Regions from separate parts of the Paenibacillus sp. 4624 genome, predicted to be linked through region 2. Evidence: riboswitches for the same ligand, from Rfam matches in the RefSeq annotation. Region 2 holds a riboswitch; the other holds the start of a gene.
The links. A riboswitch is a leader RNA that binds a small molecule or an ion and turns the genes downstream of it on or off. The one in region 2 is predicted to bind glycine.

Region 1 (16,616 bases), on a different contig from region 2:
CTTCTTGATCACCCAAGCACCGAAAGGCCCCGCAATCATGGCTCCGAGGAACATTGGAATATCCGTTCCGACAATGACACCGATGGTCATAATCGCCCCGACGACACCCCCACGTGTGCCATGCACCATCGTACCCCCGGTATAACCGATCAGCAGCGGCAGCAAATAAGTAATCATCGGACCTACAAGCTGCTCTATTGTCGCATTCGGAAACCATCCTGTTTTGATAAACATCGCTGTAATTAATCCCCAAGCAATAAATGCCCCCATATTAGGCATGACCATACCGCTCAGGAATCGTCCGAAGCGTTGCACACCAACACGTAACCCACCTTTGGAATTGGATGTTTGATCCAAATTACTCATTGGTTTATCCTCCTTGAATCAAGTCATTATTTCGTATGAAAGGGGTATCATCGATCCCCTGCTGTAATCCTAAGCGAGAAACCCTTCCTCTTCAATCAAATGAAAGCGTACTTTCGTCATGAACAATGATGACAACATTGGATTATGTAATCGCTTTTAATCAGGAATATATGCTCAATCCGTTGATACACAAGGTTTTTCTTGCCTATGACTTTGTTCATATACAATATGCAGAGCAATAGAATAGCTTGGTCCTTTTGAATTTTTTTTATTCATGATTTTATGTCACTCCTACTTAACCCCCTCCATTATGCGCAAAAAAACAGCAAAAAACCTGCACAAGCTCCATAGCTCACGCAGGTTTAAAGAACAAGATTTTTATATTCAAGTGGGATTACACATATGTCAATAAGTACAAATCAACTAAACGATCCATTCTTTCCTACTCTTCGGTATGTTTAAGATATGCATCCGCATTCAGCAATGTGGATAATGCAGCTGTTACATCACCATCGACACGGATTTCGATCATCCAGCCTTCTTCATAAGGAGAGCTATTCACCAGTTCTGGCGAGTCCTGCAAAGCTTCATTCACTGCAACAATGGTGCCGCTGACGGGTGAGAACAGATCAGACACCGTTTTGACGGATTCAATCGTACCGATGCTGTCTTCTGCTTTTACACTGGCTTCAAGATCAGGCAATTCTACAAACACAATGTCACCCAGCTGATGCTGTGCGAACTCGGTAATGCCAATACGTACGGTATCCTCCCCTACGGTTTGCACCCATTCGTGCTCTTTACTGTACAGGAAATCATTTCTCAATTCGCTCATCGATATCCGCCTCGCTTTTCATTAATGAGTGCATGCGTTCTTTGACCTTCACCTTTTTCCCAAACAATAGCGTATGATATTTCAGATTCAAATGTCAAGTTAGCTCACAGTTTATTTCAATTTCGAGATCTCAACGTGTGTAACCTCACACTACTCTTTCTGCATATAATGGTGAATATTAGAATAGTAAGCGCACTCTTTTAAAATAAACGAACATTAATGAATAATCAGTATTAAATATTCGTATTTCACACAATTTCAATGATATCGTTCTTGACATCAGGAGTGGATTCACGTTTTAATGAGAAGAGCAACTGAAGTTAATTGGACTACGTATGAACCGCGGATGAATGTAAAGGGAGAGATTGCCCGCACACCCGGTTTGGGGATGTGCATGGGGCGGCGCCGAAGGAGTAAACCACCGACAAGCGGGGGTGAATCTCTCAGGCAAAAGGACTTTTACAGGACGCAACTCTGGAGAGCATCTAATCGTCCACTTCGGGACGTTATGATCACCCAAGGGGAAACCTGTCTGAATAAACGGCGGGGTAACTCTCAGGTACAAGGGACAGAGCCTAAGAATACAGCGTGCTACTTGGCATGCCGGTTCTTTGGCCTGTCCTTTTCCTTTTTCCCAAAAAATGAATTGCAGGTTCTAGAATCGTACTGAACATAACAAATGAAAAAATGTAAAATGGTTGGCTATTGACTCTTGATGACTAAAATGATTTAAGCATTAATTACTTGGCTCACAGATCCATGTTTCTATACTTGGCCTACTAACGGTCTATGATGAGGTGATCCGATGTCTGATTTGTTAAGAACACCACTCTTTCCCCTATATGCGCAATATGAAGGTGTACGTTGCATTGATTTTGGCGGTTGGGAGTTGCCCGTGCAGTTTAGTGGGATTCAAAAGGAACATGAAGCCGTGCGCGAGCGCGCCGGGCTGTTTGATGTATCCCATATGGGTGAATTCACTGTAACGGGTGAACAGGCGGAAGCCTTTTTACAACACATGATGACCAACGACGTGACCGCAATTGTACCAGGTCAGGCACAATACACGCTGATGTGTTATCCCGATGGCGGTGTAGTTGATGATCTGCTGATCTACAAGCTGGCGGAGCAACAATACATGCTGGTCGTTAATGCCTCTAATATCGACAAGGATTGGGCTTGGTTGCAGGAGCACATTATACCGGGCGTGAACATGACCAATGATTCCGAGCAAACGGCACTGCTTGCGCTACAAGGCCCCCTGTCGGTTGATATTTTGGCTAAGGTTATAGATACGAACGTGGATGCGGGCGCTATTGAACCTTTCCGCTTCGTACAGCATGCCGAGGTATGCGGAGTAAAGCTGCTACTGTCGCGCACCGGATATACAGGTGAAGATGGCTTTGAACTGTATGTTGCAGCAGATCAGGCGGCTCTCGTATGGAACGGGCTGATGGAAGCCGGTGCTGATGTAGGCCTCGTTCCAGCAGGACTCGGTGCGCGTGATACACTGCGATTCGAAGCGAAGCTGCCTTTGTACGGTCAGGAGCTGTCACCAACCATCTCTCCGCTGGAGGCAGGACTTGGCATGTTTGTGAAATTAAATACCGGACCTTTTATCGGACATCAAGCTTTGTTGCAACAAAAAAATGACGGCCCTGCCCGCAAGCTGATCGGCATCGAAGTGCTGGAGCGCGGCATTCCGCGGCCACATTACCCGATCTATGCGGACGGCGTTCAGATCGGTGAAGTGACAACCGGTACACAGTCGCCGACCTTGAAACGTAATCTGGGGCTTGCCTTGATTGACAGCAAGTATACTGCACTGGGTACACCACTGGAGATTGAGATTCGTGGGAAAAAGCTAAAAGCCGAGGTCGTCAAGACTCCTTTTCATAAACGGACACGTACGTTAAAGACACCTATCCAAGGAGCTGAGCAAGCATGAGCAAGCACCGCTACATCCCCATGACAGAACAAGACCAGAGCGCAATGCTGGCCACGATCGGCGTGGATACGCTTGAAGATTTATTCAAAGATATCCCGAAGGAGATTCGTTATCAGGGCGAGTTGCCTGTCTCCTCCAAGCTGGACGAATACGCATTAACACGCCATATGTCGAAACAAGCTGGCTCCAATGCCAACTTTGAGACACATGCCAGTTTCCTTGGCGCAGGCATCTATGACCATCACATCCCTTCTGTCATCAACCATGTCATTTCCCGTTCGGAGTTTTATACGGCTTACACCCCTTATCAGCCTGAGATCAGCCAAGGAGAATTACAAGCCATCTTCGAATTTCAGTCGTATATTTGCGAGTTGACAGGTATGGCGGTAGCCAATGCGAGTATGTATGACGGTGCGACAGCTTTTGCGGAAGCAGGCAATCTTGCCGCCGCAGCTACCCGTCGCAAACAGCTTATCGTATCTCGCACCGTTCACCCTGAAGCCCGTCAAGTATTGCAGGCGTACGCACATGGCCTGAGTCTGGAGATTGTAGAGATTGGTTATAAAGATGGGGTTACCGATTGGGATGCGCTGCAAGCAGCCATTTCGGACGATACTGCGGCGGTTATGATTCAAAGCCCGAACTTCTTTGGTGCCGTGGAAAATGTAAAACAGGCTGCCGACCTTGTGCACACGCACAAAGGACTGCTCGTGGTGAGCGCCAACCCGCTGTCGCTAGGTTTGCTGGAAGCCCCAGGCAAGCTGGGAGCCGACATCGTTGTAGGCGATGCGCAGCCCCTCGGAATCGCCGCTTCGCTCGGCGGACCCACTTGCGGATACTTCGCCGTATCCCAGGCTCACATGCGCCGGATTCCTGGTCGAATCGTCGGTCAGACGACCGATCGCAACGGCAAACGCGGCTTCGTGCTGACGCTGCAAGCACGTGAACAACATATTCGCCGCGAAAAAGCGACATCTAACATCTGTTCAAATCAGGCGTTGTTAGCACTTAGTGCTTCCGTCTATATGTCTACCATGGGAAGACAGGGCATGATTGATGTTGCTGATCTGAACTTGCAAAAGAGTCATTACGCTCTAAATACGTTAAAAGCCATTCCTGGGGTTAGACTCACTTTTAATGCCCCTACGTTTAACGAGTTCGTTATCCAGCTCCCTGAAGGAACCGATGTGGATGCTCTTCAGCTGAAACTGCTGGATGCAGGATTCATCGGCGGTTACGAACTCGGACGTGATTATCCAGAACTTGCTGGACATATGCTCATTGCTGTTACCGAGCGACGCAGCAAAGAAGAGATGGATGAATTCGCACGTGTATTGGAGGGATCGCTGTGACTCAGGAAACGACTACAAAAGCAAACATTGCGGGTACTTCACCGGAAACATCTAACCTCCATCAGTCAGTCAATCAGCAGACTGGAATGGATTCTCAAGCCCAAGGAACCTCAACCATTACGCAACTTACACCATCCGTTGCTCCCGAACAAACTCTGATTTTTGAGTTGAGCAGTCCTGGACGTGTGGCCTATTCCTTGCCGGAATGTGATGTTCCCCGTCAGGATGCAGACACGTTGATTCCCCGGGAAATGCTGCGCTCGGAAGCGGCAGCGTTGCCGGAAGTATTCGAGGTTGATGTTATTCGTCACTACACGGCATTATCCCGCCGCAACTTCGGGGTAGATAACGGCTTTTATCCGCTCGGTTCCTGTACGATGAAATACAATCCAAAGATTAATGAAGATGTAGCACGTTACAACGGCTTTGCCAAAATCCATCCATATCAGCATGAATCCAGTCTTCAAGGTGCTCTCGAACTGCTCCATACCTTGCAAAATGATCTTTCAGGTCTGACAGGTATGGATGCCGTAACCCTGCAGCCTGCTGCCGGAGCACACGGGGAATGGACCGGACTTATGATGATTCGAGCTTATCACGAAAGCCGTGGCGAACTGCGTACCAAGGTTATCGTACCGGATTCATCTCATGGCACGAACCCGGCCAGCGCAACCGTGGCCGGATTCGAAACGGTGACAATCCCGTCGCGGACGGACGGTTTGGTGGATCTGGATGCCCTCCGTGCAGCAGTCGGCTCAGATACCGCAGCACTCATGCTGACGAATCCGAATACGCTCGGGTTGTTTGAAAAGGATATTCAAGAGATTGCGTCCATCGTGCACGAAGCTGGCGGATTGTTGTATTATGACGGAGCCAACTCGAATGCCATTATGGGCATTACACGTCCGGGAGATATGGGCTTTGATGTGGTGCATCTGAACTTGCATAAAACGATGAGCACGCCTCACGGTGGTGGTGGCCCTGGTGCTGGACCTGTCGGTGTGAAGAGCCGCCTGATCCCGTTCTTACCTAAACCGATGGTTGTTCAAAATGATCAAGGCATGTACGCTCTGGATTACGAAGGAGATCAATCGATCGGTCGGGTCAAAGCCTATTATGGCAACTTCGGTATTCTTGTTCGTGCTTATGCTTATATCCGCACTTATGGACCAGAAGGGCTTCGCCGTGTATCCGAATGCGCTGTGCTGAATGCCAATTATATGATGGCTCGCCTGGCACCTCATTACGAGATTCCGTATCCGGGTGTATGCAAACATGAATTTGTTATGTCAGGCCGCGGCCTGAAACAGTATGGTGTGCGCACGCTGGATGTGGCAAAGCGCCTGCTGGATTTTGGTTATCACCCGCCAACCATCTACTTCCCGCTTAATGTGGAAGAGTGCATTATGATTGAGCCAACGGAAACCGAGAGCAAAGAAACGCTGGACGGATTTATTGATACAATGATCCGTATTGCCAAGGAAGCAGAAGAAACACCGGAATTGGTGCTCAATGCTCCGTACGGCACACCGGTAACTCGTCTCGATGAAACGACCGCAGCACGTAAACCTGTATTAAACTGTGCTTGTAGCTAAATAAGAGAATAAAAAAACAGCAACGAAATTATCCAGATGACGGAAAAGTCGTTGCTGTTTTAGTTTTAATTGATACACTTAAATGGTTATTTCACAATTTCCTCACTAGGATTTGACTTTATCCTTTATAAAAGAGCTTATAAATATTAATATGAACGCTATCAATGACATTAGTGGGATTGTAAGAAAGTTGAAATATTCCACATGGACTTGATCGCAAGAAACGGTACCAAATCCACACGATGTACTTTTCACCACACTTAGTTGAATAAGGTAGTGGTAACCCGCGATAATTATGCCAATTGCTGAAAAACAACGAGTGTAATATTTAAGATATGGATCATTTTTTATTGCACCAATTACGATAATTAACGGTAGAGGATACATTAGGATTCTTTGATACCAGCATAACTTGCAAGGAATTAACCCTGCAATCTCACTAAAGTACAAACTTCCAAGCATTGCTACTAAAGAAACCAAGAAACTTACTGGAATCAACGTTCTTCCTCCTTCAGAGTGCTTAACCAATCGTTTATTTCATTTAACATATTTGAGAAGATGATTTTTTTGTCCTCACTTCTTATTTCATGATTTATTTTGTTAGCCTCATCCCAATTATTCATTAGCCACATTATATTAGTTAATATCAGTCTAATATGGTCTTTGGTAGAGTTAATATAGCTATACTTTGTATTATCCTGTAAAGACTCTTTAACATAGTTAGCCAACTTTGCAGTGCGTACAGTTATGTCCTGTAGAACAAGCACGGCTCTGTAGTAGTCAACATCAACACAATTTGGCGAGATTTGTTCTAACAAATCTACATACTTACTCAATTGTGAGTAGGAATTAGTTCTAATTGATAAATCACACAAAAACAATATAGCTTCCGGTAAATATCTTTTATACTCTGAAGATTCGTATCTTCTAATAGCTTCTATAAGAATAGACTTTACCTCTTCGATATTTAAGTTATTCTGAGTATGATAAACTTCCTTTGCTAGAAAGTATAACCATTTAGGATGTCCAGGCTCATCTTCTAGCATCATTTGAGTTAGTCTCAAATTTCGGTTTGTTTTATCGTTCATATTGACCTTTAGAGGATCATAACCATCATGATGAACTAGAATGTCCATAGTAGCATGAATTGGAGACTGACCATTCTCTAACAGAGGTTCTTCATGAACTCTTCCGAAGTACCGTATTCCGCTATTAATCGGAAAAAGTTTCCGATTATCTGTATAGACATGACCATCATGTTCTTTTATTACTGGGCTTACAACACCGTTAAATCCAATATAACTGAGTAATCTTACAATTCTATGAATCTTACCTTCATTGGTGGGATCGTAAGTATTGTCAGAATCAATATAATATATCCATTCAGAATTCGTAGAGGATCTTAGTAAATTACGATGGAATGAAAAATCATCCCTCCATTTCTCAGTAATTACCTTCACTTTGGGATAGTTTTCTTTAATTAATTCAACCGTCTGATCTGAGGATAAAGAATCCAGTACAATAATCTCATCGAATTCATTCATTACACTTTGCAAACATCTTTTTATTCTATTTTCTTCATTATAAGTTAATATTCCACATGCAATGGTCGGACATGAATAACTGTTGTAGGAATCAACCCAGTCTTTAAGTTGCTGTCCATTTAAGTCAATATTGAATTCTTCAGGGATTCCAGATACTAATTTTAGATCCTCGCTCAATTTACTCTCTAAAACCGAAAAATTAAGAGAAGATTTCAGTTCATTTAGATACACTGTACAAGCCTCCTCTTTAGCAGATTAACTTTTCTTATATTTTGTTACGAATTCTCTTATTTCTTCTTTTGTCTGATACCCTTCCAAACGATCTTTCTCTTTTCCTGCTTCATAATAGATTATTGTAGGGGACTTCTCCAACTTTTGGTTTTCAAAAAACTTCACATTGAGGTTTCCTTCCTCATCCGCATCCATAGCTAACATATCGAATTTTTCAGTCTCAATTACTTCGTTGATAAATGGCTTAACTTCATGGCAAACTGCGCAGCTAGCTTTATAAACATATATCATAAAATCATTTTTATTATTAATATTTTCTTCATAGTTCTGAAGTGATATTTTGCTATACTTAGGTTTTTCCAACGCTTCTGAGTTTAGTACCCAAACCAACATAAATACAGCAACGACAGCAAGCGTAATGGATATTAATTTTTTATTCATAATTAAAGTCCTTTCTATTAACAGTTTCGTAGATACGTCTATCTTTAAAAATAATTTTACGATCAAATTGTTCAATTAAATTAGTATTATGTGTTATATAAATGATTGTAGCTTTCATATCGATCATATGATCATATATTCTTTTCAAACTTACTTCATCTACATTGCTTAAAGCTTCATCTAGTATAATTACAGAAGGATTTAACAGAATCAATCTAGCATAGGCAAGTCTTTGTCTCTGACCAGAAGATAGATTAGTCCCATTCTCAGTGATCAGATAATCTAAACCGCCTGGTAGAGTTTCTATAATTTCAAGACACTCAGCTAATCGACACGCATTTAGTATTTCTCCATCGCTTATATTCTCTCCCATTACCAAGTTTTCTCTAATGGAACCTTTAAATAAGAAAGGAGCTTCACCAATTAACATCATTTCTTTACGAAGACTTTCTTCAGAATAATCTGTAATATCCTTACCATTAATCCGAATTTGATTTGGTTTGGATTCATACAAACCAACAATAAGTTTGGCAAATGTACTTTTTCCTGCACCGCTCTCTCCTACGCAAACCACCTTATCTCCAGCATTAACATTAAGGTCAACTTCTTCAAACACAGTTTTGTTATTTGGAAATTGGTACGACAGATCGTTGATGTTAATCGTATTGACATGTTCTAAATTTAATTTATGCTCACTTAATTTTCGCTCTGGGTATTTTAAAATATCCGTATATCTCGAAACAGATACAACAGCTTTTTGAAAATCAGATTGTAGTGTTAACAAGCCTTCTAAGGAACCCATCATGAAACTAACTAAAGAATTAATAAATAGTAAGTCTCCTAATGTCAACGAGTCTGCTATGATCTGCTGTGCACCTATAGAAATGAATACTACAAAAAAAATGCCTTGAACTAAAAACTTACACGTCGAAAAGAGATTATCATTCTTCTGATCTTTCAAGAGCGCTTTTAGCTGTTCTCCAAATACACCTTGAAATCGATTTATGAAATACTTCTTTTTATTTAGGGAGAATATTGTAGGCATAAATTTTAAAAAATGTACTAAATAAGAATTAGTTTCAGCCTTTGTGAGCATTAAATCTCTACTTCGGACTTGAATAGAACCATAAAATAATACGGTCAGTGCTCCCAGTATAAGAATAAAAGCTAATAGAACAATAAAAAGAATCGAATTAAATTTGTAAATAATAAAACCAAGTGAAAGAACAATTACGAAATCTAAAAGAGCAGACACAAATGTAACACTTATAAAACCTCTTATAAAAGAAACATCGTTAAACCTAGAGATAACTTCCCCATCAGCCCTGTTCTCAAAAAAATTAATCTTTAACTTAATTAATTTTTCGAAATATTTATTAGATAATGATTTATCTAGATTATTAGATAGTTTGATAATAAGCTTTCCTCGTAGATAAATGAACAACCCATGCAGTAGCACTACTCCTACGAAAACAAGACATAACTGAAATATAAAATTATCTAAACTGCGTGGAATAATATAATCTACAACTAATTTAAAATAAAAAGATCCTACAATGGCTAAAATTACAATGATCACTGAGATTAAAAAGGAAAATAGTATACTCAGCAAATTGTTCCTTACAATATCCTTAATCAAAATAAAAAAAGAACTCTTACTAGATTCAGATTTCACTGAAGAAAACTGACCTTCTATCAACAGAAAAATCCCATTTGACATTTTCTGAAATTGAGATAGTGATATGTTTTTAATCCCTTCATTACTTGGATCACTTATTTTCAATTTATTCGTTTTAGAATTCCATTCATAAACTACCACGTAGTGACCTTGGTTATTCACACTACATAAGGATATAAAAGGAAATTTTATATTCTCAAGAACCTCGGACATTCTGTTTTTGTCTACTTCAACAATTCGAGTTTTTAGATGATTTTCAATACTTAATAAAATTACCATTTCTCTTAAAGAGTATCTATTCTCTGAGGGCAAATAATCAGAAAGATAATCAACACTATAATCATATCCATAATATCGGTAGACTGAAGAAGCGCAAGCTATGCCACAGTCGTACTTTCCTATTTGCTTGGTATGAAAAAATTTTACTTTGGACACAGTACACTTCCTTTATGACATAGAACTCTAGTGCTCATATATAAATTTAAATTTTTTATTTATCAAATTATTAATTAACCGCAAATCAATCAATATTAAAATTCATAACTAAAAAGAAATTTCATATTAAATGAAATTTCTTTTTAGTTATTATGACTATATGGTTTTAACAGTATTTACGGAAGTATTCACAATTTGCTGCAGTACTTCCACATCCCCATCTTTCACTTGCTGTGCTCGCACACAATGTCCAGAAATATGCACATTGAGCTGCTCCAATACCACTACCGCCGCTACTACCACCAACACCAGCTCCAGCTGCATTGTCTCCACCTTCAAAAAGGTCTAATTCATTCAAATCCAATTCTCTCATTAATTCCTTCATCATACTTACCTCCCAATATTTAATAATTAACCTCCTATAATATACCATATAAAATTTAAAAATTCAATTATAAATTTTTATATTATGACATTTATAGAAAAAAAAGCCGATATCCACTGAATCGTAGATACCGGCAATATCGCTGCATGTACGCAGCCCTTTATGGAAAAAGAAAGACCTTAAACCCGGAGGAACCCCCGGCAAAATTACGCTTGAATGCTTTGAACGAGTTCAACCACTTGTTCAGCGGTTTGCATTTCTAAAGCTTTGGCAGCCAGTTCCTGCATGTCCGCACGGGACAATTTGGTGATCTGGCTACGCGCTGGCAGAATGGAAGTTGCGCTCATGCTGAACTCATCCAGTCCAAGACCAAGCAACAATGGAATTGCTGTTTCGTCTCCTGCCATCTCACCGCACATGCCAGCCCACTTACCTTCACGATGCGCTGCATCGATAACCATTTTGACCAAACGCAAAATTGCTGGGTTGTATGGTTGGTACAGATAAGATACACGCTCGTTCATCCGGTCAGCAGCCATCGTGTACTGAATCAGATCGTTGGTACCGATACTGAAAAAGTCCACTTCTTTGGCGAATTGATCCGCCATTACAGCTGTTGATGGAATTTCGACCATAATCCCGAGTTGAATGCTGTCTGAAACAGCGATACCTTCAGCAACCAGCTTTTCCTTCTCTTCGAGCAGGACAGCTTTGGCTTCACGGAATTCACCCAGTGTTGCGATCATAGGGAACATGACACGCAAGTTTCCGTGTACACTTGCACGTAACAATGCACGCAATTGGGTACGGAAGATATCCAGACGGTCCAGACACAGACGAACTGCGCGGAAGCCGAGGAACGGATTCATTTCTTTTGGCAGATCCAGATAAGGAAGCTCTTTGTCTCCGCCGATGTCGAGAGTACGAACTACGACAGGTTTACCTTCCATTTTTTCGAGTACCGCTTTGTAAGCATTGTACTGAATATCCTCGGAAGGAAGCTTGTCTCTGCCCATGTACAGGAACTCTGTACGGTACAGGCCTACAGCCTCCCCGCCGTTCTCCAGAACACCTGTAACATCGTTTGGTGTACCGATGTTAGCAGCCAGTTCCACATGAACGTTGTCCACTGTAACGGTTGGTTCGTCGCGCAGTTTTCTCCACTCCGCACGCTGTGCATCATACTGTTCCTGTTTGGCACGGTATTCAGCAACGACGTCGTCCGTAGGGTTAACCAGGACTTGACCATCCAGACCATCAACAATGATCAGGTCTCCTTGTTTCGCTTGAGCCAGAATGTCTTTTGTTCCAACAACAGCCGGAATCTCAAGGGAACGAGCCATGATGGCAGAGTGAGAAGTACGTCCACCAATGTTGGTAGCAAACCCTTTAACATATTGACGGTTCAATTGGGCTGTGTCAGAAGGTGTTAAATCTTCTGCAAGCACAATCACTTCTTCACTGATTTCAGCAGGGCTCATGAAGTCGATACCAAGCAAGTGATTTAGCACACGCTTCGTAACGTCACGCATATCCGCAGCACGTTCTTGCAGGTATGCACTCTTCATGTTTTCGAACATCGAAATGAACTGGGAAGCTGTTTCATTCAGTGCGAATTCGGCATTCACCATTTCATCCGCAATCTTTGCTTTCACCGGATCAATCAGTTCCGGGTCATCTAGGATGAGCAAATGCGATGCAAAAATCTCTGCTTTTTTCTCGCCGAGCTCTTGTAAAGTACGCTCTTTGATCGCCTCAAGCTCAGCACGGGATTTACCCAGCGCCGAGTCAAGTTTAGCGATCTCTGCGTCAACGTCGTTAATCTGGCGTTTTTCTACAGAGTAGTCAGGATGCTCCAAGATAAACGCCTTGGCGATAGCAATACCCGCCGAAGCCGCGATCCCGGAAACATTAAGCATTAATTTCGCCCAACCCTTCGTTAACCATAACGTCTGTCAAAGCTTGAAGTGCTTCAGCTTCGCCTTCACCTTCAACGATGATGCTGATGGTGTCACCTTGCTCCAGACCGAGGGAAAGAACGCCCAGAATGGATTTCAATGTTACTTTTTTGCCGTTAGCTTCTGCGAAGGATTCAGCACCTTTGAATTTGTTTGCTGTATTAACCAGGGCAGTTGCCGGACGTGCGTGGATACCATCTTCGTCTGTAATTCTGAATGTTTGTTGCATTACAATCATCTCGCTTTCGGTAGTTTAGTTTAGGCATTGCGTATATTTACACTTGCTTGCCATCGTTGGAACAGTTCTTATTTTATCTCAATGATCGGCTGATCGCCAACTTTGAGCACGCCACTCTTCTTCAAAGTGACGGTAGAGCCTTCTGGCAGGTTGGTGAATATCACCGGAGAAATGATGGATGGAGCGTTCGCTTTGACATACTCCAGATCCACTTCCATGATCGGTTGCCCTGCAGATACCAGGTCACCTTCCTGAACCAGTACGTTGAAACCTTGGCCTTTCAGTTTCACCGTATTGACACCTATGTGTACAAGCACTTCTTTACCGCCGTCAGACATAATGCCTACAGCGTGTTTGCTTGGAAATACATTAAACACTTTACCATACACAGGGGATGTAATCGTTCCGTCATGTGGCAATATGGCGAACCCGTCACCTGTCATTTTTTCAGCAAAGACCGGGTCAGGTACGTTCGTAATATCCATCAGTTCACCATTGACTGGCATCACGATATCCTCTGCCACAATGCGTTCACCTTGTTCTCCTTGTGCCTTCTCCTCTTCAGGAGTCGGTTTAACGTCAGCGGCTGGAGTTGGTGAAGGTGTACGTCCTGCAATGATATCTTGCATTTGGGACTTGATCGTATCGGAACGTGTTCCGAAGATGGCTTGAACATTATTACCCACTTCAAGCACACCAGATGCACCCAATTGCTTCAGACGATCTTTTTGCACGTTGGATTTCTCATTCACTTCAATCCGCAGACGAGTGATACATGCATCTAGATGTTTAATATTTTCCTTACCGCCAAAGGCTTCAAGGATATTGTGAGGCAGATCGTCCGTGGAACCTGAAGAACCGCCGGATGCCATTTCTGCAGATGCCTCTTCACGTCCAGGTGTTTTGAGGTTGAACTTGCGGATAATAAATCGGAAACCGAAATAATAAATCACTGCAAGGATCAAACCGACGATAATAACGTCCCACCATGGTGTACGGTTCTGGAACACACCAAAGATTAAGAAGTCAATTAACCCACCTGAGAAAGTCATTCCAATTTTAACATTTAGGAGTTGCATTGTCATAAATGACAATCCTGCAAACAAACAATGGATACCAAACAATACAGGTGCAACAAACAGGAATGAGAACTCTAATGGTTCAGTTATACCTGTTAGAAACGATGTTAAAGCAGCTGAACCCATGATACCTGCAACATATTTTTTGTGCTCGGGTCTAGCTTCATGATACATTGCTAAAGCAGCAGCGGGAAGTCCAAACATCATAAAAGGATATTTCCCCACTTGGAATGTGCTTCCAGTCAAGGTTACGTTATCTTTTAATTGTGCAAAAAAGATATTGTAATCCCCTTTTACAATTTGCCCCGCCTTGTTTACATATTCACCAAATTCAAACCAGAAAGGTGAATAGAAAATATGGTGGAGTCCAAACGGAATCAGCGCTCTTTCAATGACACCAAAAATAAACGTTGCCAGTGTTGGATTTGAATCAACCATCAGATATGAGACTGCATTCAAACCTTGTTGAATTGGCGGCCAAACGACGACTAACAATAACCCTAGGAACATTGAGGCTACTGCTGTAACAATAGGCACAAATCTTTTCCCAGCGAAAAACCCTAAATAAGAAGGCAACTCAATTTTGAAGAAACGATTATACATTGTTGCAGCTAGCACACCAACTATAATACCTCCAAACACTCCTGTACTAAGTGTAGGAATTCCCAAAATATTAGCGTACCCTGCTCCAGAATTAACTAATGCAGGCGTAACACCAACAGCTGTCCCAAGAGTTACATTCATTACTAGGTATCCAATTATCGCAGCTAACCCAGCAACCCCTTCTCCACCAGCGAGACCGATCGCAACTCCAACCGCGAACAACAGTGCAAGATTGTTAAATACAATTTGTCCTGCATTCATCATAATTGTTGCGAAGCCGTTGACCCATTGATGATCTAATATCGGTGCATACTCCAAAAAGTTAGGATTCACCAGCATGTTACCGATTCCGAGCAACAAACCAGCAGCTGGCAGAATCGCTACAGGCAACATAAGAGCTTTACCTACTCTTTGCAATACACCAAAAAGCTTCTTAAACATGGCGTTGTATTCTTCCTTTCGTTTCAAATCTGTAGGTCGTGATGCAAGCAAGGGAACACAAAAAAGGCATGAACTAATAAAAGTGAACTGTGCTAACCTTGGGGTATAGCATACCCCTAATAAGGTAGAACAATCACACTCTAATTAACTCATGCCTGATCGAGTCAGTAACACGTCGCTTATGTTTATTCAGTTGCTTGATTACGGTCACCATTGTAGCACCACTTCAAACGCATTGCAAGCCTTTACAGAAAAAAACGTAATTCCGCTAAAATTTCTGACATGATTTCACTTATTCTCTTCTTCTTTCCGCTGATTCAGCCGTTGCAGATGAATGGTTAAATAACCAACTTCTGCCGGATATACAGGCAGCTTCAAGCGCTTTTCCATCACTTTAGTGAGCTTCCATGCAAGCGAGTACATTTCGGGGTATTCTAATTTGAGCAAGGAATCCAGTTTGTGCAGTTCCTCCACCTTATCTCCACGGCGCACACGTTCCAGGGCAAACCGAAGATGAGTTAACAGACGGGAATAATCCAAAGACTGCGTTTCGAAGGAATAGTCGAGTTGGTCTGCAACCAGGTTCACCAGATCCGTAATTAATTGAGAATGCTCCCGCACCTGGGAGATATTCTGGTTTGTCATCGCACTATAGATATGCAAAGCAACAAACCCGATCTCATCCTGGCCGAGATCTACGTCCATCTTTTCCTTAATTAAACGAACTGCATATTCTCCCATACGGTACTCGTCTGGATAAATCTCTCTTGTCTCATATAAAAAAGGATTTTGAATGATAATACCCTGCTCTTTGCGTTTCAGCGCAAAAGAGATATGATCCGTTAAGGCAATATGAATATGTTCATTAAGCGGAACGTCCGTACGCTCTGCGATATACGTAATGACTTCGTTAATAATCTCGATTAAAGCCTCATCCACCTGCGGAAGGAGTTGCTTGTATTGCTCCTGCTCCTGCTGGTTTTTCAAAATAAACATCTTCTCCACAGCCGTCAGTGGGATATCATCATTCGGCTTCCGGTTAAATCCGATGCCCTTTCCGATGACCACAACTTCGCCGTGCTCAGGATGCTGTGCAATAATTACATTATTATTTAACGCTTTATCTACATGCAGGCTGCTCATTTTTGCACCTCTTTTTTTCACACCATCTTGGATGTGCCTGACACATCTTCAACCAAACCAAAAAACATCCGGAGCGGGCAAACCGCGCCGGACGTCTCGCTTAAAAAGTAACAAAAATTCGCCTTAAGGTCAATAGACCCGCCATGTAATTACGTTGCCAGTTCTTACTCTTTACTATCACTACGCTCTACAATGCTCTCGATAATAGGTGACGTCTGTTTTACTGATTCACTCGAATGCACGGCGACTGGTGAAGCTGTTTTCGATTTGGTCAACCCTTTGATCAGTTGCTCCACATCGATGCCTGACACACTTTTCAACATCTCAGGTGCAGTCGCCATCAG
Region 2 (16,616 bases):
GGACTGACGGGAACAACAGGTGTAACGGGGGCGACCGGAGCCACTGGTGGCACAGGAGCGACAGGTATAACCGGAGTCACGGGAGTGACGGGAACAACAGGTGTGACGGGGGCGACCGGAGCCACTGGTGGCACAGGAGCGACAGGTATAACCGGAGCAACAGGAGCAACGGGAGTCACAGGTGCTACGGGTGCAACAGGATCTACAGCGGCTTCTGCGCCAGCGAGCTCCTCTTTGTTTGCTGACAGTCAGACATCATCATTAGCTCTTTCGTTAGTGGCTGAAACGACAATTCAGACACTCAATGTACCTGTCGTGACAGGCCAGAGAGTGAAAATTGATAACAGTACACAAATTTCAATAGTTGTGGGGTCCAACTGGAGTATTGCATATAATATTAACCTCAGAGTGAACGGAGTGTTGATTAACCAACTGTTGCTCTCCAGAACGGGGAATGCTGCGGGAACGTTAAATTTCCTTTCTTCCAACACTTATGTAGATACAGCGACTTCTACAACAACCAACGTTTATACTATAAGCATTTCGTTTGTTACAACTACAAGTGTCACAAGTGCTTCAGCACAAGTGAGAAATATCAATGCCATTGCATTCAGTTAAAATGAGCGTCCGTTTTATGATACGGGTCACCTTTGTTGACATATCCGATACTGTACATTACTCTAATCTTATACATGGTTCGTAAATTCAGCGTTCAATACTTCACTAGAATTAAATGATATAACAGCGAATGATAACGAGCGGGAGAGACTTGAACGTGCCAGGCATTATTGGCGTGATGTTCAGGCACCGAAGGAGCAAGCTCCTGCGCACCCGGCGCAGTGGTCAATCTCTCAGGTAAATGTACCGTCGTTGGACGCAGCTCTGGAGAGTGCGCAACATGCGCCACCCAAGGGGTATATGATTCTTAGCTTGGAGAACCGTCTTGTACTGAAACGCACTTGACCTCGTTCTCCCGATTGCTGTGATCATGAAACTCTCAGGTATCAAGGACAGAGGGAGGGCTAACGGCCTTCTTCTGTCCTTTTTTAATGTCATCATTCAGTAAATCAGGAACATTGTGGTGGGTCTTGTCCAGATGTTGATGACAAAACCAATTGGAGGGTTAAAAGTGCGATTTAAAGATGTTTTTTCAATTATTGGCCCGTCGATGACGGGACCGTCAAGTTCACATACAGCGGGTGCTGCAAGGCTGGGCCGGATTGCACGTCAATGGCTGGGATGCACACCGGATCGTGCGCGGCTCACGTTATACGGTTCATTTGCGGATACCTATCAAGGGCACGGGACGGATCTGGCGCTCATTGGCGGTTTGCTCGATTATGTCACGGATGATCCGCGCATCCCTGATGCAGAGCAATATGCGGCCGAAGCGGGCATGGAGGTTGAATTTTACACCAGCGGTCTGCCAGCGCCTCATCCAAATACAGTGAAGATTGAATTATGGCACGGAGAACGGGAATGCTCATTAGTAGGTGCTTCCATCGGCGGCGGCAGTGTGTCTGTACATGCGTTAAATGATTTTCGCGTACAGATCAGTGGAGAGTTTCCAACACTTGTGTTGCGTCATGCTGATAAAGCAGGTGTGCTGGCATCCGTGACCTCCGCCATTAGCTCATCCGGAGTGAATATCGGCTATATGCAAGTGGATCGAAAGGCTCGTGATGGTGAGGCACTAACAGCAATGGAGATGGATGCACCACCGAGTGAAGACACGTTGAACAAGTTGCGTTCTTTGGATCATATGCTGGACATTCGTGTGATTGATCTGAAGAGAGGGGGTGATTCGGATGCGGTTTAAACATCTACATGAATTGAACACCATCTGCACTGCGGAGTCCAAAACAATTGCACAGTTGATGATTGAAGAGCAGGTACAGGAGACCAATACACCCGAAACAGACGTGGTAAAGCAGATGTCGGAGTACTATCAGGTGATGAAAGAAGCGGTACGCAAAGGACTTACAGAAGATACCACCTCACGTAGCGGACTGACGGGTGGGGATGGGAAGAAGATGGCCGAATATATTCGCCAAGGTGAAACATGCTCTGGCGATGCTTCAGCCCTTGCCATGGCCTATGCGTTATGTGTATCGGAAGTGAATGCCTCTATGGGACGGATCGTGGCTACGCCAACAGCGGGCTCCTGTGGCATCATTCCTGGTGTATTTATCAGCTCCCAAGAACGATTTGGCTGGACGGATGAACATCTGGTGAATGGATTGTTTTGCGCCGGAGCTATCGGTTACGTAATTGCCAACAATTCATTTATCTCTGGGGCTGAGGGCGGTTGTCAGGCGGAGGTAGGTTCGGCGATCGGCATGGCTGCCGGCGCGATGGTAGAGCTTCGCGGAGGAACACCAGAGCAGGTGGTGCATGCTGTAGGATTGGCTTTGAAAAATACACTAGGCCTCATCTGTGATCCGGTTGCTGGCCTTGTAGAGATTCCATGCATCGTTCGCAATGGACTCGGTGCCGTTACTGCACTGGCTGCCGCAGATATGGCACTTGCTGGTGTACGCAGTGCCATTCCGTCTGACGAAGTCATCGACGTTATGTTGGAGGTAGGCAGTGCGATGCCAAGTCGTCACCGCGAGACAGCACAAGGTGGGCTCGCTCAGACACCTACAGGCCGCAAGATGATGGAGAAGCTGGCGAAACCCAAAGCCAAACGAGTGCCGGATGAGACATCCGAAACATCACAAACAGGCTCAGAGGCAGAATAGCAAGTCGGATCATATACAGGATAGGTCAGATAGCTCAGGAGCATACAACCAGGACCCGATCAACAAGTAGTAATAGAGCATGCTAAGTCGTTTTTCCATCATAACAAACAAGCGTCCGCGAACCTGGTTTGCTCAGGTTATGCGAGACGCTTGTTTGTTCAGTGTGCCTAAACCAGCCAGATAGCAATCAACCCATCATAATTGGAGAAGGCAGTTAGTTATGGTGAGTTTCAAAATTCCATCTACTTTATTTCTGTGCGAATCACGGCATATCCGTAAGCAGGCAGTTCAATCGCAAGCATACCGTCTTCCAGAGCGGTGCGATGGTTGCCCTCAAACAGTTCCGTCCAAGGCTGCTCCCCTGCGTCCAGTTCAACGATGGCCGTTTCCTCAGAACGGTTGAACAGAATGAGGATGCGTTCCTCGTCACTTTGCCGCTCCATCACAAGCTGGCTGCCGCCTTCCTGAGCTTGCAGGAAACGAATGGTTCCTGCTGCACGCAGTGCAGGATGAGCATGGCGCAGAGCAATCAACTTTTGATAAAAGTGAAGTAGCTCCCGATCCTGCTTCGCTTCGTCCCACTCCATGCATTTGCGGCATCCCGGATCATGTTCGCCGTCGAGCCCAATCTCGTCACCATAATAGATACATGGGGCTCCCATATAACTGAACTGGAACAAGGCAGCCAGCTTCATCTTGCGTTGATCGCCCTCACACAAGGTGAGCAGGCGCGGGGTGTCATGACTGTCGAGCAAGTTGAATGCCACCTCGCTCGCTTGAAGTGGGTAGCGGGATAGCTGGCGGCCAAGGGCACTCGCGAATTGTTCCGCGTGCATCTTATCTTCCACAAAGAAATGATTGACGGCAGCGGTGAACGGATAGTTCATGGCGGCATCGAACTGGTCACCTTGCAGCCAGGAAGAAGATTCATTCCATATCTCACCCAATATATAGGCATCCGGGTTGGCCGCTTTAACAACTCGTCTAAAATCTCTCCAGAAAGCATTATCCACTTCATCAGCCACATCAAGACGCCAGCCGTCCGTACCAACTTCCTTGATCCAATATTCGGCTACTTCGAGCAAGTAGGCCTTCACATCTGGATTCTCTGTATTCAATTTGGGCATATGAGGTTCAAAGCCAAATGTCTCATAAGTTGGAATGCCATCCTTCACGTCCAACGGGAATTCATGTACGTGAAACCAGTCCTTGTATTTGGACTGAGCACCATGCTTTTGTACGTCAACAAAAGGAGCAAACGTTTTACCAGAATGATTAAACACGGCATCCAGCAGCACACGAATACCACGTTCATGACACAACTTCACCAGACGCTTCACCGTGTCAGCATCACCGAAATGGCGGTCTACACGCAGATAGTCTTCGGTATCATATTTATGATTGGTTGTGGCTTCAAAAATTGGCGTGAAATAAATCGCATTAATGCCCAATTCACTGAGGTAATCGAGGTGGTCGATTACGCCCTGCAGGTCACCGCCAAAGAAATTAAAGGGTGTGGGTTCACCACCCCAAGGTTCAACCTCTTCGGGATTGATATCCGGGTTGCCATTGGCAAACCGCTCGGGGAAAATCTGATAAAACACAGCATCTTTCACCCACGCTGGGGGTGTGAATACAGCTCCGGCATGAAGATACGGGAATTGGAACATGCGGCCTGGATCATCCGGCTCCTCCTCTTGGAAATCCGTCTCGGTCATCCAGATGTGTTCTTTTCCACTTTTGAGCAAAAAAGCATACTTCAATCGATGATACGGAGGTTTCACTTCCCCCTCGTAGTAGTCAAACATAGAGTCTGACGTCAATTTGGTCAGAGGAACCATATCTCTTGTTTCCTCCCACGCGTATTTGTCTCCAGTCAGAGCATACACCTCGGTGAGATCATTCTTTTTGGCACGCAGACGCAGACGAATCGTATCCTGATCATAGGCATAGGCCCAGTTTCGTTTCGGTTGGTGAAAGATGGCTTCAAGCAGCATATGTAATTCCTCCTGTCCGATATGAATGAAGTAAGCAGAAACCAATTAATTTAATGTAGATTAAATATGCTAGTAGTACAGGTGGTATGTAGACATCATGCTCAATGGTATAGCTTCATATTACGTGACTGCAGATTGCGTTATAATAGGGTATGAACAGAGGGGACTGGCTCCAAACGAGTGACATGGAATGCACTGAAACCTAGACAACGAACATTGTAGCTTGTGCATTCGGGCTTGAATTTAATCTGGTGCGAAAGCTCGCCCATTCAAAATTAAAGGGCATAAAATTCATATAGATAAGTAATGCTGCCCAGGTATATCATTAACCCAATGAGGATGGAAAGGAAACGAGTACATAGATGAAAACCAAACTGTTATACATTGAGGACGATACGGAAATCGCAACATGGGTGAGAGAAGACTTGGAGGAGCGTGGATATGAGGTCGTTTGGCTTGGGAGTGGTGAAGGGGCCACCGAGGCAGTGGCAGACTGCGCCCTAGTCATCCTGGATGTCATGTTGCCAGGGTTGGACGGATTTACGGTAGGCCAGCGATTAAAAAAAGAATATCCTGCTGTGCCCATCGTCATGCTCTCGGCCAGAACATCCATTGATGACAAGTTGCATGGACTTGATTTTGCCGATGATTACGTGACCAAACCGTTTCATCCGGACGAGCTTGCAGCGCGAATTGAGGTTCAACTGCGGAAGGCAGGAGCGGTAGCTTCAAGTGAAGCGGTACTTAAACTGGATCATCTGTCGATCTATGAGCGGGATAACCGGATCGTCAATGAACAGACAGGGGAAGAGATTATTTTATCGGGTAAACAGTTCCACATCTTCGCTTATTTACTTCGGCATATGGGCATGATCCGCACCAAAGAACAGATCTATGAGGCGGTTTGGAACGAGTCTTATCTGGATGGGGACAAAACGTTGATGGTGCACATCCGGCATCTGCGCGAGAAGTTGGAACTTGATCCGGCCAATCCTGTCATTATTCAGACGGTACGCGGTGTTGGCTATCGCGTGAAGAAACCATGATGAAGTGGATTAGAGAACGGAAGTTAAGAAAGTCTGAACTGAACAGAGGCAGTAAAACAGAACAGCCTATCCGTCCCAAAATAAAGTTTGGGCGATCTCTGATGTCCAGATACATGCTTCTGATTTTGGCAGCGGTACTGTTTGTACCTGTTGTGGTGCCGCTGGTAGCAACGGCTTTTATTGTGGTCATCAATAACGTAAGCTCTAGTGAAGAAGCGCCTTACGGAAACGCTGACCAAATTACCGAACTGTGGGCCATGGAATCCAAAAAACTGGGCGGGGCTTCTGACCAAATCATAGATAAACGGATGAAAGAACTGCAGGAGAAATACCCTAAATCAGCTATGTATCGTGTAGATGCGGCAGGCAGAACGATGTTAGTGCTTGGTGGTGAAGAGGCGGAGGTACTAAAATCTAAGTCATTAAATCCTTCAGTCACCTCGGAAGGGGAGCCGGAGTCTTTAAATACAGATGTCATTCTGAAGTGGTCATTGGCAACTGGAGAAAAAGCAGAGACTCGAATCCCGGCAATATGGACACCAAATGATGCGGTTCAGTTTATGAAGCAAGCCTTCTATCGCGATCCTCTAACCGTGGTTTCTTTTATTGGCGGAGGAAATGTGAATAAGGGACAAGGGTTTATGGTGATTGAAGTCCCTCGTGAGCTCATTCAAAACCTCACCAATAACGGGCTATTAGAATTCATCTATTTTGGAGCAGTGATGCTGATTGTGTTTGTGATCTTTATTGTGATGTCCGTTCTGTTCTTTGCTAAAATTCGCAAACGACTGATTCACTTGCAATCTGCCATGGTTACCCCGAGCAAGGAGGGCATACCGCTTCCAGTGGACATTAACAGATCGGATGAAATTGGACATTTGGAGGAATCCTTTAACCAGATGGTATATCAGTTAACGGATAGCCTCCAGCGTGAGCGGGAAGAGGAGCAGCTTCGCAAACGGCTGGTGGCAGGTTTATCACATGACCTGAGAACACCGTTGACGGTAATTCGCGGACATATGCATGCACTGCATAAAGAAAACCTAAGTGAGCAAGGCGTGCGGGCACTGAGTCGGATGGAAGGCAAGATACAGGATCTTGGTGAACTGATCGACAATTTGCTCACGTATAATCTGCTGACTAGTGGAAGATACACTTTAAAACTGGAGCAGAAGGATGCACTGCGTATGATAAGAGAAGCTGCTGCTTCATGGTATCCGGTGTGGGAGAAGGAAGAGTTTGAGATCGATATCGATCTGCCTGAAACTCCGCTAATCTGGGATGTAGATGCGCAAGGGCTACGGCGTGTGCTGGATAATCTGTTCCAAAATGTAGTTCGTCATGCGGCGAGCGGAAAGTATATTCGCATTTTCACGGAGCAGATTCAGGGCCGAACTGCCGTAGTGATCGAGGATCGCGGGCCGGGGATTCAACCGGATTCGGGTACGAAGGGCACAGGACTTGGCTTGTCCATTGTCGATTTGCTGATTCGTGAGATGGGTTTGCGGAAGCGGGTAGATAGCTCGGATGCGGGTGTCCGCACCTATCTATACAGCGGCAAAGAGAATGATCGGGAAGTTTGAACGCAGGGAGAAGAGGTTTCTTTTTAAACTAAACTTAACCTTGGACGTACGCTTGCTTTAACCTTGGAGGGTTACGATAGTTCCGAGGTGATGATGAATGAGCGAAAATATTATTCAAACAGCGAATTTATGGAAAACATACAAGGACCGCGCGGCGGTTCGTGAACTTGATCTTCATATTAAAAAGGGAGATATCTACGGCTTCCTTGGTCCCAACGGTGCCGGCAAAACAACAACGATCCGCATGCTTCTTGGCTTGATCAAACCGACCAAAGGGGTCATCAGGGTCTTCGACAAAGATATTCGTAAGGACCGTATGGACATTTTGCGTCGCGTAGGTTCTTTGGTAGAGTACCCCTCGTATTATGGTCATCTGAATGCGGTAGAGAATCTTGAGGTGCTGCGTCGCATCATCAATGTACCCAAGTCAAGGATTGCGGAAGTGTTATCTATTGTTGATCTGACGAAAGATGCTAAACGAAATGTAAAAGGGTATTCCCTTGGCATGAAACAGCGTTTGGGTATTGCCAGCGCGCTGCTCGGTGAACCGGAATTGCTTATTCTGGATGAGCCAACGAACGGACTTGACCCAGCGGGGATTCAGGAGATTCGGGAACTCATCAAACGTATGCCGCTGGAGCATGGCATCACTGTTCTTGTATCCAGTCACTTGCTGAGTGAAGTCGAGCAGATGGCGAGCCGTGTCGGCATTATACGAGATGGCAAAATGGTGATGCAGGATACGATGGCAAGTCTGCATAGTCAGACAGGCAGCTCAATCAGGCTTACGGTGTCGGAACCGGAGGCAGCCATGAAGCTTGCTCGTGAGCAGGGGCAATTTGGTCAGAGGCAGGGTGCTGAGCTTACCTTCCCCTACATGGATAACAGCGCAGTTGCACTGCTGGTGCGTCGTTTAATTGAACAGGATCATGATGTATACCGGGTCGAAGAACAGAGACAGTCTTTGGAGGATCTCTTCATGCGTGTCATTGGCGAGGGGGCTTCGCTATGACAGGACGTGCATTGTCAGCCGACTGGCTTAAAATTCGTGGCAAAGGCATCTGGTTTCTGGTGTTTCTTGCCCCAATCGGGTTAACGGCCATGCAGGCTTTGAATTTCGGATTACGACTGGATTATCTGAAAGAGCAGTATGCCGATAATTTGTGGGGAGGTCTGCTGGGTAACGTAATTGTTTTTGTGCCACTCGCTTTAATGCTGGGTGCGACCATTCTGAGTTCGATGATAGCTGGAATAGAGCATGAGCAGGGGTCGTGGAAGCAACTTTTGGCGATGCCGATTAAAAGACCAGCCGTTTATCTTGCAAAGTTTCTGCTGGCTTGTGTGCTGCTAATGATATCATGTCTGTTGTTAACCGCGGGGGTTGTTGGACTGGGGCTTGTGCTTGGTTTCGATGCCAAAGATATACCGTGGGCACAGGCGCTGAAGCTGGGGCTTATGCCGCTTGCAGGCGCACTGCCTGTATTGTCCATTGAATTATGGTTTACGCTGGTATCCAAAAATCAGGCGCTACCGGTTACATTCGGCATTATTCTTGCCATCACCGGTATGTTTTCACTCAGCATCTCTCCACATTTTCCACTTGCTTGGGCACAAATGGCTTGGAGTGCGCCTAACGCGTACCTATACGCAGGAATGGGTGCAGGTTTAGCAATCATCATTCTGCTGACAGGTATGATACACTTCAGCCGGAAGGATGTGGCCTGATATGAATTTTGCAGCAACCTATTTTCGTATCTTATCTGCGGAACGTTTGAAAATGGCAAAATCGCCGATCTCGCTTTTGGTTCTGATCAGTCCGTTAATCGCACTGCTCATTGGTCTGCTGTCTTCCCCATCGGGTGACTGGAGAGCATTGATGTCAGCCATGGTGATGATTCATGGTATGCTTTTGTTACCGATGCTAACAGGTGTATTCACCTCATTTGTATGTCGTTTTGAACATGCAGGGGGCGGATGGAAACAACTCTTGGTTTTGCCACTTACACGTACAGGTGTGTATTTAGGCAAATTCACGATTGTGTTACTGCTCCTGGCTGGTACACAGTTGCTTCTATTCGGAAGTATCGTATTGACAGGGTTAATCCATGGCATGGCAACCCCGGTACCTTGGGGATTCCTTGTCAGCAAAATGCTGCTTGGACTTCTGGCATGTATCCCGCTGGCGGCATTACAGATGTTTGTGTCTCTGATCTGGAGCAGCTTCGCCGCGCCGCTTGCCTTGAATTTTGCGCTAACGATACCTAATATTTTGGTTGCAAACTCCGCAACGTATGGGCCATATTATCCATGGGCACAGCCGATGATTCTGATGCTTCCCATCGAGGGCACAGGGTTCGGTGCATTCAATGTTCCGCTCGGTACACTTTTGACCGTAGTTGGGGGGAGCGCCGCGTTGTTTATTGCGATTGGCATGATTTATTTTTCGAAGAAGGAAGTATAAAGCTTAAGTACGATGAGAATAACAAATGAACCTTCCTGAGGCTGCGCATCCAATGATTTGGTATGCAGACAGTCTCAGTTTTTTTATATTATGCGATAAAGATATAATTCCATCTTTTGCATGCCCAGTGATGTGAATTTTATCCTATTTGATAAGCAAAATGAGACGAGAATCTGGTAAAATAAAAAAAGCTGTTTCTAGTCAGTCGAACATGGTTATTCGAGGGTAAGCCTGTTACAGCCAGAAGTGGCGTATATGCAGTGTGAAAAGAAGATTTTGGCTGAGAAAAGAGGGGTAAGCCTTTGGAGCGTAATAAAACGGAAACCCTGAAACGAATTATTTCTGAGGGTAGCTCTTACCGATCATTGTTTTTTAACCACCCGGATGCCATCTATGTGATGGACGTTGAAGGGAATCATATGGATGCTAACCCTTCCTTTGAACGGTTATCCGGCTACAAAATTGGAGAGCTTGCAGGGGTGAGTCGGGATCGCATCAGCCCGCCTGAAAGTGAAAAGAGACGAGTACAATTCATTGAAGAAGTGCTGGCTGGACATTCAGTCAGTGAATCGATGGCGTTTTATCATAAAGATGGTACTGTGAAACATGCACAGGTGACCTATATACCAATAACAGAAGGTGATGAGGTCGTCGGCATCTACGGAATTGCCAAGGATGTCACGGACAAGGTTATCATCGAGCAGGAACTGCAGGAGACACAGGAGAAGTATCAGGTGCTGGCCGAGCATGCACAAGATCTGATTACAACCTGTGCCATAGATGGCGAACTCCTGTATGTGTCTCCATCTGTTCGTACACTGCTTGGTTATGAGCCGGAGGAAGTCACAGGAAAATCATTTAAATCTTACTGTTACCCGGGGGATTATCCTGACCCTTTGCCCATTTCGAATATTGGTAATGGGTGCAAGATGAGGGTGCTGCACAAGGATGGTCACTACATCTGGATGGAGACATTGGCGAAACCCGTGGCTGGCGAGCTTGGCAAGATAACGCAAATTGTCAGCATCAGCAGGGATATTACCCAGCAGATGGATGCTGACAGACGTCTCCGCGAGAGTCGTGAACGTTACAAGTCATTGTTTGAATATAATCCGGCTGCGGTATACTCCCTCGATCTGGAAGGGAACTATAGTGCAGTGAACAGTAATATGGTGCAGATGCTTGATATCCCGCGCAGCAAGCTGATCGGGCAGTCCTTTCTGTCGAATTTGGATAAAAGAGAAATGCACAAAGGTGAAGCCTGTTTTGAGCTTGTGAAGCAGGGGCAAGCCCAATACTATGAGTCTCGTGTTGTGAGTTCCAGTGGCCGAAAGATCGAAGTTTCAGTAACCAATGTGCCCATCATTGTAGATAACGAAATGGTGGGTGCTTACGGTATAGTATCGGATATTACGGAGCGCAAGGAATACACAGAGCGTATTCAGGAGCTGAGCAAGCAGCATGAGTTGATTCTCAATACCGTTACCGAAGGAATCTACGGCCTCGATGCGGATGGTATTACGATGTTCATGAATCCGGCGGCGGCATCCATGTTTGGTTATGAAGCACATGAATTCATTGGCAAAAGTTCACACCCGATTATCCATCACACCCGTGCAGACGGAAGTTATTTTCCAAAAGAAGAATGTCCGATTCATATGACGGTGCTCGATGGTCATGCGCGTTCAGTGACGGAGGATGTGTTCTGGCGAAAAGACGGGAGCAGTTTCCTCGTCCAATATCAGGTTACTCCGATTATTGATGAAGGTCAGATTCGTGGTGCGGTAGTTGTCTTTAATGACGTTACCGGTGAACGTGAAATTGTTCGCGCCAAGGAAACGGCTGAGCTGGCTGCACAGGCCAAGTCCGAATTTCTTTCGCTCGTCAGCCACGAAATCCGGACACCCATGAACGGCATTGTAGGAATGACCGAGCTATTGGTGGGTACAGACTTGTCAGAGGAGCAGAGGGAGTATGCTCAGATCATTCAAGAGAGCGGCGATGCACTGCTGAACATCCTGAATGATATTCTGGACTTCAGTAAGCTGGAGTCGGGTAAAATGGCCCTGGCCTACGAGCCGTTCTCGCTGCGCAAGATGCTGGAGCAGGTCGCGGAGCTGTTCAAGCCGCGGGCAGACGAGAAACATCTGGATATTCGTTTTCGTCTGAATCCGAATATCCCCGATTATATGGCAGGAGATTCCATGCGAATAAGGCAGATTCTAGTGAATCTTGTGGGCAACGCACTGAAATTCACAGATCAGGGAAGTATTGATGTCACGGTAGATATCATCAAGGGGAGCAAGCCTGAGGATACTGTCCTTGATTTTGCGGTGGAGGATACGGGTATTGGTATTCCTGCGGACAAGCTGGATCAGCTGTTCCAGTCGTTCTCGCAACTACATCCGGTAATTAATCGCAAATACGGCGGTACTGGACTTGGGCTGGTGATCTCCAAGAGACTTGTTGAAATTATGGGTGGAAGCATTAGTGTGGAGAGTACCGAAGGAGAAGGTTCCGTTTTCCGGTTTGCCATTCCGACGACGCGAGTTGAAGCATCAGGTGAAAAGTCAGCAAGTGAGTTCCAGCATGACCGCACACGTCAAAGTGACAAGGTGGCAATGCGTATTCTCGTAGCGGAAGATCATCCGGTCAACCGGAAGATTCTACAGGAATATTTGGAGAAGCTGGGCTATGAGGCTGATGTGTGCACTAACGGTGTAGAGGCGATTGATGCCATCTCGCAGAATGCCTATGATATTGTGCTGATGGATATTCATATGCCTGTTATGGACGGGCTCAAAGCTACGAATTTGCTGCATCGGTTAATTCCACAGGATCGGATTCCTCCGATTATTGCCGTAACAGGCAATTCCAGGCGGGAAGATAAAGAGGCCTGTCTGGAGATTGGCATGCGGGACTTTATCAGCAAGCCGGTGATGCTAAGTGAATTGAAGCGTGTCCTCCAGCAATGGGGACCGTCTGATGAGCCGCGAATCGGGCCTAGTTAAGTGGATATGCATGTGATTATCATTGGATTAAGTCCAACGGATTAAAAATTTAGTGTAGAAGAACAACCTTCATTTCCACAGTGTGGTGAAATGAAGGTTGTTTTTTGTGTTCTATTTTGTAACAAGCTCATGGATTAAACCTGTTGTTATTCAGAAGTTACGGAGACTCAGGCTAGGGTTAGGCGGTTAATATTACCGGACAAAATTTCACAGGAACGCTCGAATTTCTCAACCTCTGCTTGATCGAGATTTAATTCGATAATCTCTTGAATGCCGCCTTCCCCGATGATTGCAGGGACTCCTGCACAAACATTCCGCTGTCCATATTCGCCATCGAGAATCGCGGATACGGCAATAATTTTATGCTCGTCATTCAGGATGGAGCGAGTAATATGGGCAAGTGCATTCCCGATGCCAAATTGGGTCGAACCTTTACGGGTAAAAATTTCCCAGCCCGCATCCTTCGTTTTTTTGGCGATATCGTCCAGATCCAGATGTTTGAACCGTTCCTTGTGTTGATCCAAAATATGCAGAATAGGCTTGCCTCCGATGGTAACATGTGACCAGGCCACGAATTGGGACTCGCCGTGCTCACCGAGTGCGTAGCCGTGTACGCTGCGCGGGTCGATGGAGAATACCTCGGAGAGCAGTGTTTTGAGCCTTGAAGAATCAATCGAAGTCCCCGTCCCGATAACACGCTCACGTGGCAAACCGGACAATTTCCATACCATATACGTAACAATGTCCACGGGGTTGGCTGCGACAACAAAGATGCCGTTAAAACCACTGTTCATGATCGGAACTACGATATCTTTGGCAATGGACTCTGCTTCCTCCAGAACATCCAGTCTTGTCTGTCCAGGCTTTGGATTGGCTCCTGCGGTCAAAATAATGACATCCATACTGCCGCAATCGGCATACGTTCCCGCGTACACTTTCGTTCGGTTATGTGTAAAGTCCATGCAATGGGAAAAATCGAGTGCCTGTGCTACAGCACGGTCATACGTCCGATCGACCATCATAATCTCCCTGCATATCGATTGATTGATCATCGAATATGCACAACTTGAACCTACAAGACCCGCCCCGATGACTGCTACTTTCCCTGATTTGCCTAACACTGCCTTCAGCCTCCGTTTACATTGGATTTATCCGTTACTTGATTATTGTTATGTTAAGTATAGTGCTTTATTTTATGCCGATATTCAATTCTACGTTACATAAGATAACACAAGGGAAAGCGATACAGCAATGATTCCCTCTGTCGCGGGAGCGTGTTGGAGTAGTGGAGTTAACAAAATTGACATCAATTCGATGCACTCCGAAATTTAGACGGCGTTTTCATATACTGTTTTCGACACGACAGCATTCCTGTAGCTTGTCGGATGAAGGAGATTTTATGCGAAATATATACCTGACAAAAGTTCTTATGAATCCCTAGAAACAGAACTAAACCGTCAAAGGGTTCTGCAAGTAGACTGACGAATACTTACCGACATGCAAAGAGAGAAGCACTGGCGGGTTACATGAGGAAGGTTGTTTTGGGTTGTTTAAGGTTTCATGTTTCATGTGCATAGTCCAATGTTGTGCAAGACAAAGTGTAAGAGAAAGGTCACCCGATCCGATGACAGTTCGTTGCAGGAGCGCTAAAGTCGTTATTTTGCAAGCCCAAAAGACTTCATACCGGGAGGGAATTTATGATGATTGAAGAAGTAGGAGCAACGACGGAAACGGCCAAGAGCCTGGGTATAGGTGCCAGTACTCTTCGTAAATATGCGGCAGCACTTGAGGAGCAGGGATACCGCTTCGAACGTTCTGCGAATAAATCCAGATTGTTCAAATCCGATGATATCGAGTGCATTGAACGTCTGATGACTGAGCTTAGAGAGCATAACCTGCCTCTGGCTGATGCGGTGGTTACGGTGCTGTCTCCAGCAGAAGGGAAAACAGAACAGCAGTCTGTCCAAGCCATTCGTGAGCAAACAGAGCAGGAATGTGCTGTAGCCAGTACGGTCTTATCTGGATCTAATCCGTTACCGCCGCTGGAAGTGGATCAGTATGGGCAATTGAGATCCTATGAAGGGCTCGGCCAGCTTGTAAGTGAGGTCACCTACGGTGCGGTAGAACCCAAGGAGGAACAGGAAGATCGCGTTCAGGTGCTGCAGCACCGGGTGGATGAACTGGAGCTGACACTCCAGCATCTGGCGGAGACTCATCTTGCGCTTCAGGAACAGATGGAGAAGCAACGTCAGTGGATGAACGAAAAGCTGGAGGAGGAACGAGACCGCGAACTCGTGACGAATTTGCGCAGTTATCAGGGACGTAAACGAAAGTCCAAAATCACTTCGCTTCGCATGTTATTTGGCTTGATGCCAAAGAAACATAAAGAAGCCTAAGTGATTCTGCATGATGGATGATCGTGATTTCATATGTATAGCCTGCTATAATTAGCTCCAATACAACATGAAGTCCAGCCGCTGATCAGCCGTTTCTCATGACAGGAAACCGGATCAGACATCAGAAGCTGGCGTGGGAGGCAACGTGGAGCTGGAGCGAAGCTGGCAAAGATTGCTCGGTTTATTTACAGATCGCCCTAGGCGGCAAGGAACGGTTGTAGGAGATCGTTATGTGATACGGGAGCTTCTAGGCATGGGGAGTTATGGACTGACCTATCTGTGCGTGGATCAGCAGACTGGAAGGGAAGTCGCGTTGAAGGAATCGAAACCGAGTAAGGGGAAGCTTGCTGCGAGGCTGCTGAACAGGGAAACGGATGTATTACAGCATCTGTATCACCCGGCAATTCCTAAGCTTTTGGATACTTTTAACGTGCGAAGACAGAATTATATGGTGACAGAGTATGTCTGCGGACAGACGCTGGAACAATTGATCTTCGAAGAAGGTCAGCAATATACAGAGCGTCAATGCGTGGAACTCGCTTCTCAGCTATTGGCTCCGGTAGCTCATGTACATGAGCAGGGATTCATTCATGGCGACGTGCGAATCCCTAACGTCATTATACGAGAGGGACGAGTGCATTTAATTGATTTTGGCCTGGCAAGACGCTTGGGGGAGCCGTTGTTGCCAGAGTTGAAACGCCGAATGAAAGATGTGCCTGAGCCTGAAGATGAACCGGCTGTACCAGATCAGGATCTGCAGGATATCGGTCACTTTTTGCTTTTCATGCTGTACTCCGCCTATGAGCCGCAGGTAGGCAGCACTCCTGCCAGCTGGCAAGAAGAGCTTCGGCTTACGCCTGAACTGCATGAGATGCTGGAGCGATTGCTTGGGCTTCGCCCAGGTTATGTTGGCGGGACGGAAGAGTTACAGCATGAGATGGATCGTTTGAGAGCGTTGCTGTAGAAGTAGAAGAGCGAAGTAAGGGTTCATATCAAATAAAAAGCAGGGGTGTTCCGAAGACCGTGTGTACGGTATCGATGGAACACCCCTTTGTTATATCTGGTGGTTAAGAGTCAGATTCAATCAGAGTTGAGCAAAGTTAGACCATAGCTCATTGGGCATATAAATTGGGCAGGTTCAGTATCGTTTAGCTGGAGCTATACTTTCTGCTTTTGTAATACCCTGATCCATGGCGCTGATCCCTGTACTTCATATCGGATGAGGAATAGCGCTTGTAGCCGCGTTTGCCAGAGGAACTGCTGTATTTTTTATAGGAACGTCTGTTGGAAGAACTGTAACGTTTGTGGTGAGATGAGGACTTGGAGTCGATGAGTTTGCCTATGAGCTTCTTAAACATGAGTCGTTCATCCTTTCGTT

Region 1: it holds a riboswitch for glycine, as region 2 does, so the genes downstream of both, gcvT (glycine cleavage system aminomethyltransferase GcvT) here and sdaAB (L-serine ammonia-lyase, iron-sulfur-dependent subunit beta) in region 2, are expected to answer to the same signal.

The regions. Positions count from the first base shown of each region.
Region 1 is NZ_JBNDJR010000001.1:80,935-97,550, reverse strand. Features, by position in the region: gene ABIE27_RS00485 (PTS mannitol transporter subunit IICB) at 1-366, opposite strand, end outside; gene gcvH (glycine cleavage system protein GcvH) at 809-1,201, opposite strand; glycine riboswitch at 1,548-1,670, shown strand; glycine riboswitch at 1,674-1,775, shown strand; gene gcvT (glycine cleavage system aminomethyltransferase GcvT) at 2,007-3,149, shown strand; gene gcvPA (aminomethyl-transferring glycine dehydrogenase subunit GcvPA) at 3,146-4,501, shown strand; gene gcvPB (aminomethyl-transferring glycine dehydrogenase subunit GcvPB) at 4,588-6,096, shown strand; gene ABIE27_RS00460 (disulfide oxidoreductase) at 6,202-6,576, opposite strand; gene ABIE27_RS00455 (SunS family peptide S-glycosyltransferase) at 6,591-7,871, opposite strand; gene ABIE27_RS00450 (thioredoxin family protein) at 7,896-8,312, opposite strand; gene ABIE27_RS00445 (peptidase domain-containing ABC transporter) at 8,305-10,425, opposite strand; gene sunA (sublancin family glycopeptide) at 10,592-10,810, opposite strand; gene ptsP (phosphoenolpyruvate--protein phosphotransferase) at 11,017-12,729, opposite strand; gene ABIE27_RS00430 (HPr family phosphocarrier protein) at 12,722-12,997, opposite strand; gene ptsG (glucose-specific PTS transporter subunit IIBC) at 13,075-15,129, opposite strand; gene glcT (glucose PTS transporter transcription antiterminator GlcT) at 15,418-16,272, opposite strand; gene ABIE27_RS00415 (flotillin family protein) at 16,437-16,616, opposite strand, start outside.
Region 2 is NZ_JBNDJR010000014.1:125,454-142,069, reverse strand. Features, by position in the region: partial or broken gene ABIE27_RS26745 (collagen-like triple helix repeat-containing protein) at 1-618, shown strand, start outside; glycine riboswitch at 750-876, shown strand; glycine riboswitch at 881-1,016, shown strand; gene sdaAB (L-serine ammonia-lyase, iron-sulfur-dependent subunit beta) at 1,130-1,819, shown strand; gene sdaAA (L-serine ammonia-lyase, iron-sulfur-dependent, subunit alpha) at 1,809-2,744, shown strand; gene ABIE27_RS26730 (alpha-glycosidase) at 2,987-4,741, opposite strand; gene ABIE27_RS26725 (response regulator transcription factor) at 5,104-5,787, shown strand; gene ABIE27_RS26720 (HAMP domain-containing sensor histidine kinase) at 5,784-7,370, shown strand; gene ABIE27_RS26715 (ABC transporter ATP-binding protein) at 7,468-8,382, shown strand; gene ABIE27_RS26710 (ABC transporter permease) at 8,379-9,095, shown strand; gene ABIE27_RS26705 (ABC transporter permease) at 9,097-9,831, shown strand; gene ABIE27_RS26700 (PAS domain-containing hybrid sensor histidine kinase/response regulator) at 10,134-12,842, shown strand; gene ABIE27_RS26695 (L-lactate dehydrogenase) at 13,010-13,963, opposite strand; gene ABIE27_RS26690 (hypothetical protein) at 14,543-15,238, shown strand; gene ABIE27_RS26685 (hypothetical protein) at 15,337-15,459, shown strand; gene ABIE27_RS26680 (serine/threonine protein kinase) at 15,471-16,202, shown strand; gene ABIE27_RS26675 (hypothetical protein) at 16,387-16,596, opposite strand.